Regions from separate parts of the Methylomonas sp. LL1 genome, predicted to be linked through region 1. Evidence: riboswitches for the same ligand, from Rfam matches in the RefSeq annotation. Region 1 holds a riboswitch; each other region holds the start of a gene.
What was found. A riboswitch is a leader RNA that binds a small molecule or an ion and turns the genes downstream of it on or off. The one in region 1 is predicted to bind cyclic di-GMP.
Positions count from the first base shown of each region.

Region 1 (2,200 bases):
AGGTCGCCGGCCAGGATCAAATGTCCGGTGCTGGAGATGGGTAGAAACTCGGTCAGGCCTTCGACTACACCCAGAATCAGGGATTTAATCAGTAATTCAATGTCCATATCGTCAGGCTCCGTACCGAATCGGCACGCGGGTAAAAATCGGCATGTTGATCAGGTCGTTATTTAAGAAAAAGGTTGCTGAGGCAGGGCTAAAAGCCATGCAAACGGGGCGGGATTATAGTCGAAATCTCTATTGTTTCGTAACTTTAAGACCCGATCAGCAGGGGCGAGCTTGGCTGATGGGTGCCGGTTGGAATCAATTTTTAACTCGATTCGAGTTGTTGCAATATATCTACCGCATTTTGGCCTTCAATGATCGATTGTCGTGTCGTCATAAATTTCCTACTTGTTGTTGGTTTGATTGGGAGTTGCTTGGATATTGGTCGATGAAGTACGTCAAATCCCGCAATAAGGATGGCAAATCCCCGGCTTGGATTTCTGGGTGAAGGCGATCTAAACCTGCTTTTATGCCTGTAGGTTATGGATTACAAGGCTTTAGGAAAATGGCATAAATTTTGATTGATTAAAGTGTAACAGTATTACTACGTTTGAATATTGTTAGGGATGACTAGATGGCGGTTTGTCACGGCGATTTAAAAAACAACGCATCAACGCCGGGCAAATCCAGAAGCATCCATCGCCAAGCCTGCTGTGAAGCGGGTTCGGAAAGTCGCGGGTCTTGCGCAAATACAGCAAGACGGCCGGATTGCTCCCAGGTGATAGGGGTGCGGCATTTGCCGCATATCACGCACTTTCTTCAACGACATCAAGAATGGATTGATTTATGAATATGAATTTTCAATTGACCGCCATTGTTGCCTTATTGGCAGTCAGCGGTATCTCTCAAGCGGCTTTAACAACTTCCAGTGCGTCCGCTAGCTTCAATGGTTCGGCAAATGTCAGTGCTTCGGTTACGTCAAAAACCTCTGCCAGTGCCACCAATAATGGCGCGAGTGTTGCCAATGTTTCATTGGGACAATTTAATGCGGCTACCGGGGTTTTGACGGGTGTTGACCTGCAATTGACCTCGAATCGCCAGCAAATTATCGATGGTTATGGTTATAAAAATAATGGCCCGGGAAGAGACGCAAGCGGCAGCGGCAGCAGTACTGCAACCATGGCGGCGATCGGCGCTGCCGCCAATTTTGCAACCGCTATTAGCCAAGCCGGTGGCGCTTGCTCGTTAGCACATGGGCCAACGGGATTTACCGAATGCAGTTGGGGGTCGAATTCTGCTTCGGCGGTCGCCACCAATGCAACTGCAAGCGTGGCGAGTTCCAATCTAGATGATTACGTGGGTAGCGGCTCCGTCAACGCGGCACTGTCTCTGCCTACATTGGCCGTCACAACCACGTTAAGCAGAGCCCAAGGTCAAACCAGTGGTTCTCAGACCAATTACACGGTTGAATGGTCTGGCGACTTACAGGCTAATTACAGTTATTTGTTGCATGCAATGGCTTCGTTCGACGTCAGTTCGGCATCCAATTCCTTGACCCTCGACTTCGGCAATGTTGCCCAAAACAGTATCGCTTCATTGAATTTCGGTTTGTTCAATCTGGCCAATGCCGACCGTATCGGTCTGGACCTGGATAGCGTCAATGGCAGTGGCGATATCGGCGCGTTCGATACCGGTCTATCCATATTTGCCGATCTGGCCCAAGGTGGCAGCCAATCCTTCATCGCCAATCTGTTGACCGCCAACACCGGCGCTTTCAGCGCGCAATATCTGCTGAACCTGTCCGATGCGGATTTGGGCGCCAGCAGTACCCGCCAAAACTATCAATTGACCTTGAATCTGACCGGCAATGTCGTGGCCGCCGCCGCGCCAGTACCTCTGCCCGCCGCAGTCTGGATGTTCGGCGCCGGATTGGTGGGTATGATGGGTTCTGTGAAGCGTCGGAAACAGTAAATGACCCATTCGACGGTAGGATTTAACCCTGGTCACCCAGGGTTTGTATGGATGCGCGAGTCATCGATTAGGGGATAAGTAGCGCCCCGATATGGATTTGGGGCCGGTTTTTTAGCCGCGACCAAGACTTGGCCATGGTTTACCACTCTCGGCGATATCACGTGGGAGAATGAGTAGCAGGGGAGGTTTGTTAACCAAATCCTTAACGCCGTTGCCAGCCGGACGGCGTCTGTACATAATGCCC
Region 1 covers NZ_CP064653.1:3,979,462-3,981,661, forward strand. The annotation lists gene IVG45_RS18655 (undecaprenyl-diphosphate phosphatase) at 1-107, opposite strand, end outside; cyclic di-GMP riboswitch class I at 677-761, shown strand; gene IVG45_RS18660 (hypothetical protein) at 832-1,956, shown strand; gene IVG45_RS18665 (YdbL family protein) at 2,159-2,200, opposite strand, start outside.

Region 2 (2,200 bases), 1.7 Mb from region 1:
TGTGGCGGCCGTAAGGATTTTAAGCAATGAATTCATGTCCGTTCCTTTTGACAGATGGAAACTAAAAAGGCGAAGCCTAAGCTTCGCCTTGACTTGATTTTACGCAGTCACTGCCGCTTTACGGCGGCCAAAGCCGACCAAACCGGCGATGGCGCTACCGAACAGCCAGACCGCGCCAGGGACGGGAACCGCAGCTACCGACATACTTGCTTTATAGAACTCATTCACATTGTCAGTGCCATTGCCCCCAACCCACAAACTGTAGTTACCAGCGGCCAGGTTATTAAAGGTATATGTTACTGAACCACCGTCCACAGTGGTTGCCGCGTGGCCGACATAGGTCAATTCGTTACTACCACGCGTGGTTGGTGCAAAAGGGTTTGCGTTCCATGAACCGTGCTTGCTGCTGGTAGCTGTAGCATCCCAACCACTCCACAAGGTAAAACCAGGAGCGAATGTGGAAGCCAGACTGGAATCGGCTTCGACCGTAATGGTCAAGTTTCCAGCCACTTCCATATTGATCAGACCGAAATCCAACGCATTACCCCAGCTTGAAGCTGGCTTCCATTTATTGTTAATGGATTCCAAAACAAAATTTGATGCAGCCCCCTTGTTGTTGATCGCATCAGCCGCCGATATTTCGTAAACAGTATCAACATGGTGAATATTGGCCACCCAGGTGACAGGCAAATTACCGTCATAAGAAGGTGCACCACCCGTCCAAGAGCCGGTTGCATCGGAACCATTGACGTTTGGAGCTTGTCCGCCGGCTGCATCCAAATGATAGGAAACATGCGCTTCAGCAGCAGTTGCACCCATGATTGAAGCGGCAATTGCTCCCGCGATAGCCAGTTTTTTAAATTGAATCATTGCTTTCCATTCCTAAATTGTTATGTAAATTGCATTCTCATCTGAACGAATGCACTCGCACCCCTCGTCTCCGAGAGGGCAACCCGGCCATCTTGTTAGGCTCAAGACCCGTGGCTTTCCGAACCCGCCTCGCGACGGGGGTGGCTGAAGCATGAAGCTCCCCAACAATCCTTTGACAGTGCTTTTGCTTACCACAAACAAGCCAAGTACAAAATCATGAACACGGCGAACCAGAGATTTGCCGGCATTCATTCAGCATGGGCCGGAAAAAATTTTGTAAGCACTGCCTGACAACTGCATTCGGACTAATGCAACCCTTATGCCAATTGCCAAACACCTGAAATACAGGGACTAAAAATAAAACCAGCGTTAGCAAGGACTCGGAAATACGTGATATGGCTCATCACGCAACGTGAAATACCCTATTTTCAGCTCTAACACACCTCATTTAGGCCGCATGAAATGATTATCAAAGAAGCTCATTGTCGGATAATACCGACGCATCATTAAAAACCGCCTTAGACGCCATTAAATGCCACGGAAGATTGAGAATTGGATTTTCCTTTGGGCAGAGGGTTACGATCGTCAGCACAAATAAACGCAGCTAATGATCGGACGAAAAATATCTTCCAGAAATTTTGGGAAGCAATATGGTAGATACTCTGTTCCAAGTCAACAAAATTCCATCACTTTTTCACTCAGCGATGATGGGTGTCGGAATGACATAAAACCGTGTGTTATCGAACGGCTGGTCGTGCTTTAGCATGCCATGGATCGCATGCAGTAATTTACGCATCACTGCGCAGACGGCCTGTAAAGGTTTCTTGCCGTTGTCGACCAAGTGCTGGAAATAAGCGCTGACATGGGGATCATGCTGTTTGGCGCTCAAGGCCGGCATATACAATGCCGAGCGAATATGCCGGTTACCCGCCTTGGACAGCCGCATTTTCTTATGTACGCTTTTGCCGGATTCAAAGGCTTTGGGATCGAGCCCGGCAAACTTGACCCATTCGCGATGCGACAGGTTGGGTGGCAATAACAGCAGTTCGCCCATCAAAGCAATGGCGCTGGTTTGGGCAATGCCTTTGATGCCGGTCAGCAACTCAAAAACACGCTTGAGTTCCGGGTGCTGGTTGATCAAGGTCATCGCTTCGGCGGCCAAGGTATCGATGCGTTTTTCCAATTGACTGATCGCCAGCTTGGCATCGCGCAGCAACGCCTTTGGAGTTTCCTGAGTCGCACTCAGTGCATGCAGATGGTTTTTCGCGGCAGCTTTCTGACCGGTCAGCGCATCAATGCGGCGGGCAAACCCGCGCAAAGCCAGGGTCTG
Region 2 covers NZ_CP064653.1:2,323,559-2,325,758, forward strand. The annotation lists gene IVG45_RS10850 (VPLPA-CTERM sorting domain-containing protein) at 1-36, opposite strand, end outside; gene IVG45_RS10855 (VPLPA-CTERM sorting domain-containing protein) at 100-870, opposite strand; cyclic di-GMP riboswitch class I at 945-1,025, opposite strand; gene IVG45_RS10860 (IS110 family transposase) at 1,565-2,200, opposite strand, start outside.
Region 2: another riboswitch for cyclic di-GMP. It lies ahead of IVG45_RS10855 (VPLPA-CTERM sorting domain-containing protein); the one in region 1 lies ahead of IVG45_RS18660 (hypothetical protein).

Region 3 (2,200 bases), 2.3 Mb from region 1:
GGAATCATTCAAACAACGGCTGCAAAGCCGATTCCGGGTCAACAGCAAGACAGTCGACGGCAGTTCAAACGGAGCGGAGGCACGGCTTGAAATTCGAGAACACTGAAATACTCAAGCGCTGGCGGGCCTTATCGGGCAGAGAGCGATTAATGCTGATGGCCGGGGTTGGAGGGCTTTGCCTGTATGCTTTATACCAGTTGGCTTACCGGCCATTGCTGGAGCAAAGCAGTTTGCTGCAACAGCAAATTCAATCCCAGCGCCAAATATACCGGCATTTACAACAAGTCGGCGCCGAAGTGGAGGTTTTACGCCAAAGCGGCGTGGTGCAAACCGAAGCGGAAAGCGCGAGTCAACCGCCGCTGGCGCTGATAGACGCCAGTAGTCAGCAACTACAAATTAAACCCGCCATTAAAAGTTTGCAACAAGAAGGCGACGATCAAGTCGCTGTATCGCTGGAGCAAGTCTCCTTCGATAAGCTGGTCTACTGGCTGGCTATTTTGGAAACCAAGCATGGCCTGCGGGTGCTGAGGATGGACATGGCCGATCAGTCCGAGGCGAACGGTTTGGTCAGCGTCAAGCTGATGATCGGCCGTGGCTAGGCCATTTTTGCCATATAGCCGCGACCCCATTAAAGCCAACTAAAGGTTTAGGCATTAAGGATTGGGTTGGAAATAATTTCCATAATGGGGCGATTTTAATCGTCCTGGGCGAATGACCCGTAAGAGCGCGTAGCGAATTCGCTCCTACGGGACTTCCAAGCAGAGGTTGTGTGGGAGGGGCTTTAGCCGCGACGATAATACTTAGGTCGCGGTTAAGGCACCTCCCACGCAGCCGGCATCCGATCGCAAAAAGATACTTCCGACTAAATCCAAATCCCTTCGGCTCGACCCAGCCGCCGATAAAACCCTCCCTCGGTTATTCCACTAATCCACAGTCTATCGATGCAATACGAATGTATTACGTTTCCGAAGAATGTAACCGTTCTGTAACGGTAATGCAGTGATTGCACAGGGATAATGCGCGGCAACAGATGACCGGCTGGATCGGTCATGGCCGAATCGGGATTGACTAGGGAACAGGGACGGCACGAATAGGGAGTGGGTAAGGGAAGAGGGTAGGGAGTAGGTCAGGGGAAAATGAAGGATGGTAGCGGGGATGCGCCACTCTTTGAGTGTTAGACAGGAAAGTGTGTAAAAGCCAAACCCGTCGCGAGGCGGGGACGGAAAGTCACGGGTCTTGAATTGTTAGTCATGCTTGCTTGCGAGTAGCTGGAGTTAAGAGCTTGCCGCTCCCCCCGGAGCGGCAATGACAGGGAAAACGATAAAAGACGGCCGGGCTGTCACCTTATGTATTCAAATTTTTTAAACATGAGGATAAACCATGAAACATTTTGCAAAAGTGGCCGTGGCCGCGGTTTTGATGGCGGGAGCCGGTGCGGCTAACGCGAGTATCGCATACGACCAAGGCAGCAATAACGAAGCCTATATGTCGGCCTACGACTTTACCACCGGTAAAACCTTTACCTTCGATACCGGTGTTAGTTTCGGCCAATTGTTGTCCAACGTCGCCAATGCGGCCTACAGCTTGTCTTTTGATTTTTCCAACGATAGCAACTGGCTGAACTTCATCACCGGTGCCGCTACCGACAAAATCAAGTGGGCTGTTGCCGTAGGGAGTTTAGATGATCTAGGCGCCATGATTACTCAGAACAATGCTGTTGTTGATATCGATCCAGCTGGTACTTTCTTTACCCTTCAAGCTGGTGCCACCATTCAAGCACATGCCATCGAAATCAATTCCAAGGTTGTGGTCAACAATACGCAAAATCTGAGCACAATCGCTTTGGATAGTGAAGGTGCAGGCCTGGGTCAACACGCCAACGCAGCCAGCGTTTGGGGTGGTCATAACCAAGACCCGCAAGCCGACTACGGCCAGTCCATCGGCTTCCAGTTGGGCATGATGAATCTGGATGAAAACAGTCCTAACTTTGGCCTTGGTCAAACCATTCCGACTACTTTCGCCGGCAAATGGACTCTGGCCGGCAACAGCCTGACCTACGCTGCCGCTCCCGCTGCGGTACCCGTTCCGGGCGCGGTCTGGATGTTCGGCGCCGGTCTGATGGGTTTGTTGGGCCTCAATCGCCGTAAAACCGCGGCATAAGCCGCGCTTCGCTTCCGGTGCTTATCCGGAAGCGTCTTTT
Region 3 covers NZ_CP064653.1:1,480,003-1,482,202, reverse strand. The annotation lists gene gspL (type II secretion system protein GspL) at 1-106, shown strand, start outside; gene gspM (type II secretion system protein GspM) at 87-599, shown strand; cyclic di-GMP riboswitch class I at 1,187-1,261, shown strand; gene IVG45_RS22605 (PEP-CTERM sorting domain-containing protein) at 1,381-2,160, shown strand.
Region 3: another riboswitch for cyclic di-GMP. It lies ahead of IVG45_RS22605 (PEP-CTERM sorting domain-containing protein); the one in region 1 lies ahead of IVG45_RS18660 (hypothetical protein).

Region 4 (2,200 bases), 2.0 Mb from region 1:
CATCGACGCGAAATCGTATTACCCCACCCAAGCCAATATTGCCGGTCGCGCTACCCAACAAGTCGCCAGGATTAAACTCGAATGTTGTAGGCCTATTCTCGCGCCCGGCCGGATTGGCGTCGATGTTTAACCCGTTAACCGCATATTGCAGACCGGTGGCCGGAATTTCGTTGGCTGCGTAATCGGACCAATCGGCGGGCGTATTGTCGTTTAGAAGCTGGCTTTGGGTTTTGCTTGCCGCGGAGGCACCAAAAAACTCCTCGACGTAAATAGAGGGGGCCGGGGTGTTATCCATGGTAACGCCGGCGGCCAAGGCATCGCGATCTATGTTGAGGATAAGCGACCCACCCGAGACGGTGGCCGCCTGCGCGTTCGTGAAAGCCAACGTGCCGGCCATCACAATAGCATTAAATATTTTCATGTTTCTTCCTTAAATGAATAATGAATTCGGTTTAAACGTTTTTTGAGCCTACCCGGATTTTCCCTGCTTATGCTTGCTGAACATGAGAAGCGATAGAGCCCAGGTTGAAAACCGAGTAATAAGTTAATGTCTGTCGCTACCTGTAACGGCTTAAATCAAGCGCAACAGGCAGCGTCGATCCATGCGTTATGCGGAAAATTTGGCCTTTCCACGAGTTACGCCCAGCAGGCCTAGTAAACCGCTACCGAACAACCAAACGGCTGCGGGTACTGGAACAGCTGCCGGTGCCAGGCTCAAATGGCCGACGACGAGATTTTGGTTGATCGACTGAACGCCCAAGAATGAACTCCAGGTCAGACCAAAAATGCTGCTGGCTGTAGTCGGACTCATGCCGCCGCCGAAAACCAAATCGCCGGACAGGCTTAACTGGCCGCTGCCATTGACGGATTCAATCGCATTGGTAAGTTGCAGGAAGGTGGTGTTTTTAAACGCGCTGTCATAGCTAACCAAGTTCCAGACGCCGCTGAATTTTTGCAGCTTGAAATCATAGGGATACAAATTCCCAAGGGCGCCAGTCATGGTTAAGGCGCCACTCAAGCCGATTTGTCCCGTTGCCGTGTCGCTGCTGTCCATGGTTGTGGCCTGCAAGGTGCGGTTGCCGGCGTAGCTGGTAGTGGTGATATTCGTATTGACCGGAAACAGCATATTGGTGGTTGAAGTGGTGCCGCCAGCCGTACTGGCATTGATGGCAGTCTCGTTATAGCTGGCATCAAAAAAATGGTTGACGGTCCAGCCACCCGTTGCGGTACTGAAGGCGGTGTTGTCGATGCTAATAGTGGCATTACCGGTCACCAGCGCGGCGCTGGCGGATGCGGGTGCCAGTAAGCCGGCCAATGAGCCGAATACCAGGACGCCGGCGCTTGCCAATTTAACAGTATGTTTTTTCAAACTTGTCATTTTTGTTCCTTCATTAATTACGGTTAAAGTTAATCTCCAAGGCACTGGCCTTGAAGGTAACCCGGCTGTCTTATTCCAAGACCCGTGGCTTTCCGGCTCCGCCTCGCGGCGGATGTGGCATGGTTGTCGTATCCATTCGACATCACTCTATGTCCTTGAGTGAGTGGTTCCCGCTCCATCCTGAATTTAATGCATTAGTACCTCACGCTTCCCGTGACATACACGGCCGGCCCGCTGTCGGGCGCAACCCGTCCGTCGAAATAGTCGTAAGCCGAAAAATAGTCGACCCCGGTAAGGTTTTTCGCGGTGGCGGCCAGTTTGAATGTCGCCGTTTCGTAGGCAACGGTGGCGTCAAAGCCGTGGTAAGCCTCGCTTTTGAATTGATTGTTGTTCGATAAAAATGCGCCGGCGCGCAGGTTGACGCCAAATCCCAGGCTAAGTCCCTTCAACTCCGGCATAGGCAATCGGTAATGCATCCATAAACGGGCGGAATTTTCCGGTACCAACGGCAGACGGTTGCCGGCCGGCACGCCGGACTTGTCGTCGATAAAGCGCGCTTCGGTATGGGCATAGCTGGCCAGAAAATTCAGTTCGTCCAGGGGCTGCCAGAGCAGATCGGCATCGAAACCGACCGAGCGTTGCTGTCCGGCCGCAACCGAGCGGCCTTGAATATCGGTGTTATCGGTGACGGCCACATGGGTTCTATCGATTTGGTAAATCGCCATCTGCCCGCTGAATTGCCCGGCAAAATCGAACTTAAAGCCGGTTTCGATTTGCCGCGATAACTCGGGAACCGGGGTATCGACAAAATTAATCAGCGGC
Region 4 covers NZ_CP064653.1:2,003,486-2,005,685, forward strand. The annotation lists gene IVG45_RS09335 (VPLPA-CTERM sorting domain-containing protein) at 1-421, opposite strand, end outside; gene IVG45_RS09340 (hypothetical protein) at 608-1,378, opposite strand; cyclic di-GMP riboswitch class I at 1,431-1,507, opposite strand; gene IVG45_RS09345 (TonB-dependent siderophore receptor) at 1,573-2,200, opposite strand, start outside.
Region 4: another riboswitch for cyclic di-GMP. It lies ahead of IVG45_RS09340 (hypothetical protein); the one in region 1 lies ahead of IVG45_RS18660 (hypothetical protein).